Regions from separate parts of the Mesorhizobium sp. M7A.F.Ca.US.006.04.2.1 genome, predicted to be linked through region 1. Evidence: predicted binding sites of a transcription regulator. Region 1 holds the regulator's gene; each other region holds the start of a gene.

Evidence for each region. Region 1 encodes PhoB, which activates phosphate uptake and scavenging genes when phosphate is short. Its sites were predicted from a motif close to TGTCATNNANCTGTCAT; they were not measured.
Region 2: the regulator PhoB is predicted to act here: its motif matches at 1,001-1,017, upstream of ugpB (sn-glycerol-3-phosphate ABC transporter substrate-binding protein UgpB).
Region 3: the regulator PhoB is predicted to act here: its motif matches at 1,316-1,332, upstream of EN925_RS05680 (PhoX family phosphatase).
Region 4: the regulator PhoB is predicted to act here: its motif matches at 772-788, upstream of ppk2 (polyphosphate kinase 2).

What each region holds. Positions count from the first base shown of each region.
Region 1 is NZ_RZQA01000559.1:1,134-3,336, reverse strand. It holds gene EN925_RS25160 (ROK family protein) at 1-709, shown strand, start outside; gene phoB (phosphate regulon transcriptional regulator PhoB) at 726-1,415, opposite strand; gene phoU (phosphate signaling complex protein PhoU) at 1,432-2,139, opposite strand; gene pstB (phosphate ABC transporter ATP-binding protein PstB) at 2,166-2,203, opposite strand, start outside.
Region 2 is NZ_RZQA01000035.1:903-3,105, reverse strand. It holds gene ugpB (sn-glycerol-3-phosphate ABC transporter substrate-binding protein UgpB) at 1-937, opposite strand, end outside; partial or broken gene EN925_RS03620 (diguanylate cyclase) at 1,299-2,203, shown strand, end outside.
Region 3 is NZ_RZQA01000063.1:2,180-4,382, forward strand. It holds gene EN925_RS05680 (PhoX family phosphatase) at 1-1,249, opposite strand, end outside; gene EN925_RS05685 (hypothetical protein) at 1,812-2,203, shown strand, end outside.
Region 4 is NZ_RZQA01000646.1:124-2,326, forward strand. It holds partial or broken gene EN925_RS27175 (aldo/keto reductase) at 1-619, opposite strand, end outside; gene ppk2 (polyphosphate kinase 2) at 898-1,818, shown strand; gene EN925_RS27185 (dihydrofolate reductase family protein) at 1,870-2,203, opposite strand, start outside.

The DNA of each region.
Region 1 (2,203 bases):
CATATTCGAAGAGGAGTTCGGCGTCCCCGCCATTATGGAGAACGACTGCAACATGATGGCGGTGGCGCTGCGCTGGCGCGATCCCGATCGTTACCGCGACGATTTCATCGCTATCCTTTTGTCGCACGGCATCGGCATGGGGCTGGTGCTGAAGGGCGAATTGGTCACCGGCCCCCATTCCTCGGGCGGCGAATTCGGCCACATGATTCATCGGCCGAACGGGGCGCTGTGTCGCTGCGGACGGCGCGGCTGCGTCGAAGCCTATGCCGGCAATTATGCCATCTGGCGCAACGCGCGGCAGATGGGCGAGGATGCAGAACCCGTCGCCGATGTCAGCGACGCCGACATGCGCGCCCTGGCTGCCGCCGCCCGCGAGAGGGACGGACCGGAGCGGGAAGCCTACCGCAAGGCTGGCGAAGCGCTCGGCTACGGCCTCGGCAGCCTGTTCGCGCTGATCGATCCGGCCCCCGTCGCCATGGTCGGCGTCAGCGCCGCCGCCTTCGACCTGATCGAGCCGGCATTGCGGCAAGCGATTGCCCAGACCGCCGGCGGCCAGCATTCCAAGTCGATTTCCTTCGACACCGAGCCGAACGAACTGCCGCTGATCCGCGAAGGCTGCGCCATGCGGGCGCTGATCTTCGTCGATCAGGAGATTTTTGCGCCGGGCGTGCAGGCGAGATCCGGTCTCGGCGGCAAGAACGTGGCGTGAGTTCAAACGAGGGAGTTCAGTCCTCGCGAATGGCGTAACCCGCCCCACGGATGGTGCGGATGACATCGGGCATACGGCCGTTGTTGACCGCCTTGCGCAGCCGGCCGACATGCACATCGACCGTGCGTTCGTCGATGTAGATCGTCTCGCCCCAGACATTGTCGAGCAGTTGGCTGCGCGAGAACACGCGGCCTGGATGGCGCATCATGAATTCAAGCAGGCGGAATTCCGTCGGCCCGAGCCGGATTTCGCTCTTCTTGCGATAGACACGGTGCGATTCGCGATCGAGCACGATATCGCCGACCTTGAGCACGCTGGACAGCACTTCCGGCTTGGCCCGGCGCAGCAGCGCCTTGACCCTGGCCATGAACTCCGGCGTCGAGAAAGGCTTGACCAGATAGTCGTCGGCACCGGTCGAGAGGCCGCGCACGCGGTCGCTTTCCTCGCCTCGCGCGGTCAGCATGATGATCGGCAGCCGCTCGGTCTCGGGACGCATCCTTAGCCGGCGGCAGAGTTCGATACCGGAAACCGCAGGCACCATCCAGTCGAGCACCAGAAGGTCTGGAACGTTCTCCTGCAGCCGGATTTCGGCCTCGTCGCCGCGCGTCACCACCTCGACCTGGTAACCTTCGGATTCGAGATTGTAGCGGAGCAGCACGCCTAGCGGCTCCTCATCCTCCACCACCATGATGCGTGGCGCGATCATCGGCTGGTCACCCCTGTCATGCCGCTGGCGCGGACATTGCCGTCTCGTCCTGCTTCGGACGATTGGCTGGCAACTGCGTGCCGGTCAAAACATAATAGGCATTTTCGGCGATGTTGGTCACGTGGTCGCCGATCCGCTCGAGGTTCTTGGCGCAAAACAACAGGTGCGTGCACGCCGTGATGTTGCGCGGATCTTCCATCATGTAGGTCAGCAGTTCGCGGAACACCGATGTGTATTTGACGTCGATGCGTTCATCATTGTTTCTGAGCGTGGCAAGCGCTGCCGCGTCAGCGGCGGCATACTCGTCGACGACCCCCTGCACCTGGATCAGCACCAGCTGCGCCATCGCGTCGATCGAATGCGAAAGGTCGTGCGGCGTGACGCTCAGCCCGACAGTGCCGACGCGCTTGGCGATGTTCTTGGCAAGGTCACCGATGCGCTCGAGGTCGCCGGCCATGCGGATCGAACCGACTACCGCACGCAGATCGTTGGCCATTGGCTGGCGCTTGGCGATCAGCGTGATAGCACGATCGTCCAGCTCGCGCTGGCGTGCATCCATGATGGCGTCGTCGGAAACCACCCGCTGCGCCAGCGCATTGTCCGAATTGAGCAAAGCCCTGGTCGAGCCACCGACCATCGAGCGGGCGAGATCGCCCATGTCGCGGATCAGCTGGCTGATCTGCTCCAGATCCTCATCGAAAGATGCGACGGTATGTTCACCCATGATCTTCGTCCCTCATATGCCAGAGATCAGCCGAACCGGCCGGTGATGTAGTCCTGGGTGCGTT
Region 2 (2,203 bases), on a different contig from region 1:
CCCACAAGCTGGCGCCACCCGGCGTCGTGTTCTGCGGCGCACCCTTGGCGTCGCTGTCATACGGCAATTGGCCAATGCCGTAATTCATGCCGGACTTGACGATATCGCCAAGCCCGCCGGACGATTCGGTCATGATCCCGCATTCGCCCGCAAGGAAGATCTGCTTGGCTTCGGAGGTGCGGCCGCCATATTTGAAGGTGCCGTCCTTGGCGAGGTCCGCCAGCGCCTGGAAATGGTTGACGAAAATCGGCGCGTTGATCTTGAGCTCGACATCGCCGCCGGCCAGACCGTTCTGCTGGGTGGCCCATGACACGTCATTCCAGGCCGCGAAATTCTCCAGATGTATCCAGGTCAGCCAGGTCGAGGTGTAGCCGCAGGCGGCCGCGCCGCTCGCCTTGATCTTCTTGGCGTCTTCCCACACTTCATTCCAGGTCTTGGGTGGGCTATCGACGTCGAGACCAGCCTTCTTGAAGATATCCTTGTTGTAATAAAGGATCGGCGAGGAGGAGTTGTAGGGGAAGGAGAGCATGGTGCCGTCCGGCTTCGAATAATAGCCGACTATGCCTGGCAGATACTGGCTCTTGTCGAAGGTCATTCCAGCGCTGGTCAACACATCGGCTGCGGGCTTGATGGCACCTTCGGCCGCCATCATCACGCCGGTGCCGACGTCGAACACCTGGATGATGTCTGGCGCCTGGCCCGCGCGGTAGGCGGCAATGCCGGCATTCAGCGTCTCGGGATACGTGCCTTTGAACACCGGAACGAGCTCATAGTCGCTCTGGCTGGCATTGAAATCTTTGGAGATCTTGTCGACGACTTCGGCATTGGCGCCAGTCATGGCGTGCCACCAACTGATCTGCGTGACGGCAAAAGCGGAGGTTGAGGAAAGCATCATAAAGGTAGCGGCAACACCGGCCGCGAAGCCGAAGGACTTCATGTTTCATCTCCCGTTTGTCATTGGCGAAAGGGGGCACTCCCGCGAAGGCAATATGTGTCGCTCATGACAATCAGACAACGGTTTTGTTGCAGATCGACGAACTTCACCCTTTACCTGACGCAACGCTCGCCTCCGCTTGGAGGCATGGAGAGCGATACGGTTAGCCGGCTTAGCGCGACGACAAGCGCGCCAGGAAGCACCGTCGGGACTGTCAAGCTGGCTTTCGGCGTGTCAGCCCTGATTGCAGCCGCAGCAACCCGAAGAGACACGCCAAGGTTGCAGCCGACTTTATCGATCCCTCAACGGCAACGCGCTACTCGATACTGCTGCCCTGTTTATTTCCAAAGCTCAGGTGAAATAAATGCTGACGGTCTACAATTGTATCGTCAACGAACACGATCTGAGACTGGTCGCACTCGCCGCGCTGATCTGCGGAATTTCCTGCTTCTCTGCTGTCAACCTGCTTCAGCACATAAGCCGTTCCACAGATCGGAACCGGCTTGCCTGGCTGATGATCGCGGCCACTTCGACCGGCTTTGGCATCTGGGCAACGCACTTCATCGCCATGCTCGCATTCACACCGGGCATACCCAGTGCTTATGATCCGGCACTCTCCGTGCTTTCGCTCGCTGCTTCGGTCACTTTGACGGCAGCCGGCATGTGGATCGCCACCTTGCGGGATGAGTTCGACTATCATCTCGTCGGCGGCGCCGTGCTGGGCGGCGGTATCGCAGCCATGCACTACATCGGCATGGCGGCGTTCGAGGTTCAGGGCCGTATCGAGTGGAACCTGTTGCTTGTCGCCGTTTCCCTGCTGGCCGGCGTAACGCTCGCGGCGCTGGCGCTGCGTGTCGTGCAGCGCCGCCCCTCCTTGAAGGCGACATCCGGCGGCGCGGTGCTGCTGACGCTGGCGATCTGCACTCTGCATTTCATCGGTATGGGTGCCGTCTCCATCTTCCCCGATCCCTCGATCGTCATATCCGAATACACGATCGAGCCGACCTCGCAGGCTTTCGCCGCCGCCGCCGCCACACTGGTGATCCTGGTTCTGTCGGCATCGGCGCTGTGGATCGATTTGCGCTTCCGTCGCCAGAAGCTCGAGGTCGACCGCATGCACGGCCTGGCCAATGCCGCCGTGGAGGGGCTGATCGTCTGCGACGGCAACCGCATCATCAGTGCCAATGACAGCATTGCGGCACTGACGGGCATCGCAACAGCGACGCTGAACGGAATGCAGCTTGGCGATCTCTTCGGATCCGATATGTC
Region 3 (2,203 bases), on a different contig from region 1:
GCAGCCATTCGACCGTGCCATCTTCGGCGAACCTGGCGACATGCAGCGTGCCATCATCGAGCAGGTCCCTGTTGGCGGCATGATCGTTCGGATCGAACGCGGCCTTGGTCACGAACTTGTAGACATAGTCGAAGCGCTCGTCGTCACCGAGATAGAAGACGACGCGGCCGTCCCTGGCGACAATCGATTCGGCGCCCTCATGCTTGAAGCGGCCCATGGCGGTGCGCTTCCTCGGCGTCGAGGTCGGGTCGTTGACATCGACCTCGACGATCCAGCCGAAGCGGTTGGCCTCATTGGGCTCCTTGGCGAGGTCGAAACGCTCGTAATGCGCCGCCCATTCATAGGCGCCTTCGGGAATGCCGAGACGCTTGTAGTTCGCGGCTTCCTTGTGGCCTTCCGGCAACTCGCCGGAGAAATAGCCATGGATGTTCTCCTCGGCCATCACATAGGTGCCCCAGGGCGTGACGCCGCCGGCGCAATTGTTGAACGTGCCGAACACCTTGGTGCCGGACGGATCGGCATTGGTCTTGACGCGGTCATGGCCGGCAACCGGACCGGACAGCGCCATTTCGGTGTTGGAGGTGATGCGGCGATTGAGCTTGCCGTCGCGCACCACCTGCCATTTGCCTGATGTCTTGCGGATCTCGACGATGGTGCCGCCGTGAGCTGCCATCTCGACATCGACCTGCTCCTTCGAGAGGGGTGCGACTTCGGCCGACTTCTTGCCGTCCTTCTGGACGATCTTCACGATGCCCGGGAACATCAGATGCGGATTGGTGTATTCGTGGTTGACCACCAGCAGGCCATGTTCGGCCGAGCCGTCGATGGGGATGTAGCCGACATAATCGTTGTTGTAGCCGAACTGTTTCGCCTGGGCCTCGGCCGACTGTTTCGTCGGGTCGAAGTCGGGCGAATCGGCAAACAGCGGATCGCCCCAGCGCAGCAGCACATCGGCATCGTAACCCGGCGCGACGTGGTGCTTGTCGTCGATGCCGGCCTCGAGTTCGTCGAACGTGAAGGCCGAGCCTTCAGCGGCCCGGGCCTCGTCGGCGCTGATCAGCGCCAGCGGGCTGACGGTGGCGGCGATGGCCGAGACAGCCAGCGAACCCTTGAGGAAGCCGCGGCGCGAGAACCGCGCGGCGATGATCTCGCCCATGGTGCGGTTGTCGGAAGCGTTGATGGCCGGGCCGTCGTTTTCCTCGAGCAGGCTGGTGCGGAATCGGGTGTCGGGGGAGCGAAGGTCAGTCATGGCTTGCCTCTGGCTGTTGGATTGGCTGGAGCGTGGGTACCTGTTTGACCCCCTTATAATCGCCGGATCACATTTTCGTGACATCGGGAGACCTTTCAGACGCGACAGGCATTGCGCGCAGCGCTGGCTAAGCATTCCCGCAGACCGTGAACTGCTCCAGAATCGCCGGTTCGAGATGAAAGGAGACCTTAGGCGGCATCTTGGCCGCGCATCCCGCGACGGCGGACGACATCAGTCGTTTGCAAAAAACAGATCAACGGGCAACTGCACCCTCGACAAGTCACCTCCGCCGCCCCCGGCGGAGGTGACTTGATGTTCGGCGTCTGCCGTCGTCAGGCATCGGGAAAGCCAGTCTCCCGTTTAGCGATGGCGGTCACGGCGCCGTTCATGCGAAGCTAATGTAGCATATACTTGGGACTTTAGTCCAACCTTGCGCTTGCAATGGTCCTGGTTGACAACCGCAACGGTCGGAGGTCGCTTCCGGGCGCCGCGTCTTTCGGCAATGTTGGTTGCACTGCAACGTTGGGGTGGGGCGCGCCGGACTCAGTCGTCGGAGATCAGAATGCACAGATCGGTCACGACCCGTTTCACGACCCGTTGTTGCCGGCTGGCGCTCAAATCGGCAGCGGCGCTGGTGTTGACGATTGCGCCCTATCAAATTGTCCTGGACGGCTCCGTTTCCGGCATCCACACCGCCAGCGCATACGCCAAGGGTGGCGGTAACAGTGGCGGCGGTGGTGGTGGCAACAGTGGGGGCGGCAACGGCGGCAATTCCGGCGGAAGCAATAGCGGGAACAGCGGCAACGGCAATGGGAATAACGGCAACAGCGGCAATAACGGCAACAACGGCAAATCAGGATCCAGTCAGGGTAAGAGCGGGAGCCATGTCAATGCAAAGACCGGTGACAAGGTCGACGTGACCGGCAACAAGATCACAGTCAGGCATCCCGACGG
Region 4 (2,203 bases), on a different contig from region 1:
GCCCCTGGTCGACGGAAATCGGCAGCAGTTCGTACTCCGCTTCGCGCGCTTCCAGCGTGTAGTGGATCTGCTGCGTGATGAAGCGCGGCTGATGACGGCTGTCGCTGATGCCGAGCGCCTTCATCACCTGCCAGCCGGAATAGTTGGAGCAGCCGACATAGCGGATCTTGCCCTGGGCAACCAGCGTGTCGAGCGCGCCGATGGTTTCCTCCAGCGGCGTCACGCCATCCCATTCGTGCAGGAAATAGATGTCGATGACGTCGGTCTTGAGCCGCTTCAGGCTCTTCTCGCATTCCCGGATCAGGTGATGGCGCGACAGGCCTTCATCGTTTGGACCTTTGCCGATCCGCATCCGTGCCTTGGAGGCGATCAGCACGTCGCCCTTGCGCTTGCCGCCGAGCGCTTCGCCGATGATTTCTTCGGAAATGCCGTTCGAATAGACATTGGCGGTGTCGATGACATTGATGCCGGCGTCGATACAGAGATCGATCATCCGGCGCGCTTCGTCGAGATCGGTCTTGCCAACCGCCGAAAAAGCACCGGCGCCGCCGAACGTCATGGTCCCCATGGTCAGTGTCGATACTTTCAGGCCGGAACGGCCGAGGGTGCGGTATTCCATGTCGGTCCTCGCGATTGCATTGGGAAAGGGCTGGGGAGGGCGCCCGAAAGTGGCCGCTATTTGTAGGACAATTTGGGCGACGTGTCTCCATGCCAGCGCGGCGGATCGATCATGCCTGGCTGGACCGACGGCGGCGGTGACCATGCTCGCGCTGCAATAAAACCGTCATTGCAGGCCTATATGGAAGTCGGCTCAGGTGTTGCCGTTCCCGGGCTGTAGGCCGGGAGTTTGGGGCGCCGGACGTGGATCGACAGAGCTTGCAAGTGGAGCAGCCGATAATGACCGAGCTAAAACAGAATTCTCCGGCCAGGGATTGGCTTGAAGCCGAGCTCGCCGACACGCTTGACGAAGACTATGAGCTCGAAATGTCGGAGCCGGCGCTGTCGATGGAGATCGCCAAGATCTACAAGAACTCGCATCCGCCTTCGATCGATCGCATGCAGTATTTTCGCGACCTGATCACCCTGCAGTCCGAATTGATCAAGCTGCAGTCCTGGGTCGCCCACCACAAGAAGAAGCTGGTGGTGATCTTCGAGGGACGCGATTCGGCCGGCAAGGGCGGTGTCATCAAACGCATCACCCAGCGCCTCAACCCGCGCATCTGCCGTGTCGTCGCACTGCCGGCGCCGACGGAGCGCGAAAAGTCGCAATGGTATTTCCAGCGCTATGTCCCGTATCTGCCGGCCGGCGGCGAGATCGTGCTGTTCGACCGCTCATGGTACAACCGCTCGGGCGTCGAGCGGGTGATGGGCTTTGCCCAGCCCGATCAGGTCGAAGAATTCTTCCACGACGTGCCGGAATTCGAGCGCATGCTGGTCCGCTCGGGCATCACCGTGGTCAAATACTGGTTCTCGATCACCGACGAGGAACAGCAGATGCGCTTCCTGATGCGCATCCACGATCCGATGAAACAGTGGAAACTGTCGCCGATGGACCTGCAGTCGCGCGTGCGCTGGGAGCAGTACACCAAGGCCAAGGAAGAGACCTTCGCCCGCACCAACATCCCGGAAGCGCCCTGGTTCATCGTCGAGGGCAACGACAAGAAACGCGCGCGGCTGAACTGCATCGACCATCTGCTCAAGCAGCTGCCTTACGAGGAAGTGCCGCACGAGGAGATCACTTTGCCGGAGCGCGTCTTCAACCCCGAATACGAACGCCAGGTGCTGCCGCGCGAGCTCTACGTACCGGAGAAGTATTGAGGCAGACGAAGCTGCGATCTCCCCCACGAGGGGGGAGATTGGCTCTCCACCTTACGCCCGCTTGATGGTGACGTGCGTTGCGAGCGGGGTCGCCACCTGCTCGCTGCAGATATAGCCGAGCTTGAGCATGTCCAGGCCGGCAAAAAGGTTCTCGCCCGTGCCCAGCAGCACCGGCGCGATCGCCAGATGCATCTCGTCGATCAGTTTTTCCTGCAGATATTGCCGTATGGTGGCGACGCCGCCGCCGACCCGCACATCCTTGCCGCCAGCGGCAGCCTTGGCCTGTTCAAGAGCTGAATGGATGCCGTCGATGACGAAGTGGAAAGTGGTGCCGCCCTCCATCGTGATCGGTTCCCGCTTGTGATGGGTCAGCACGAAAACCGGC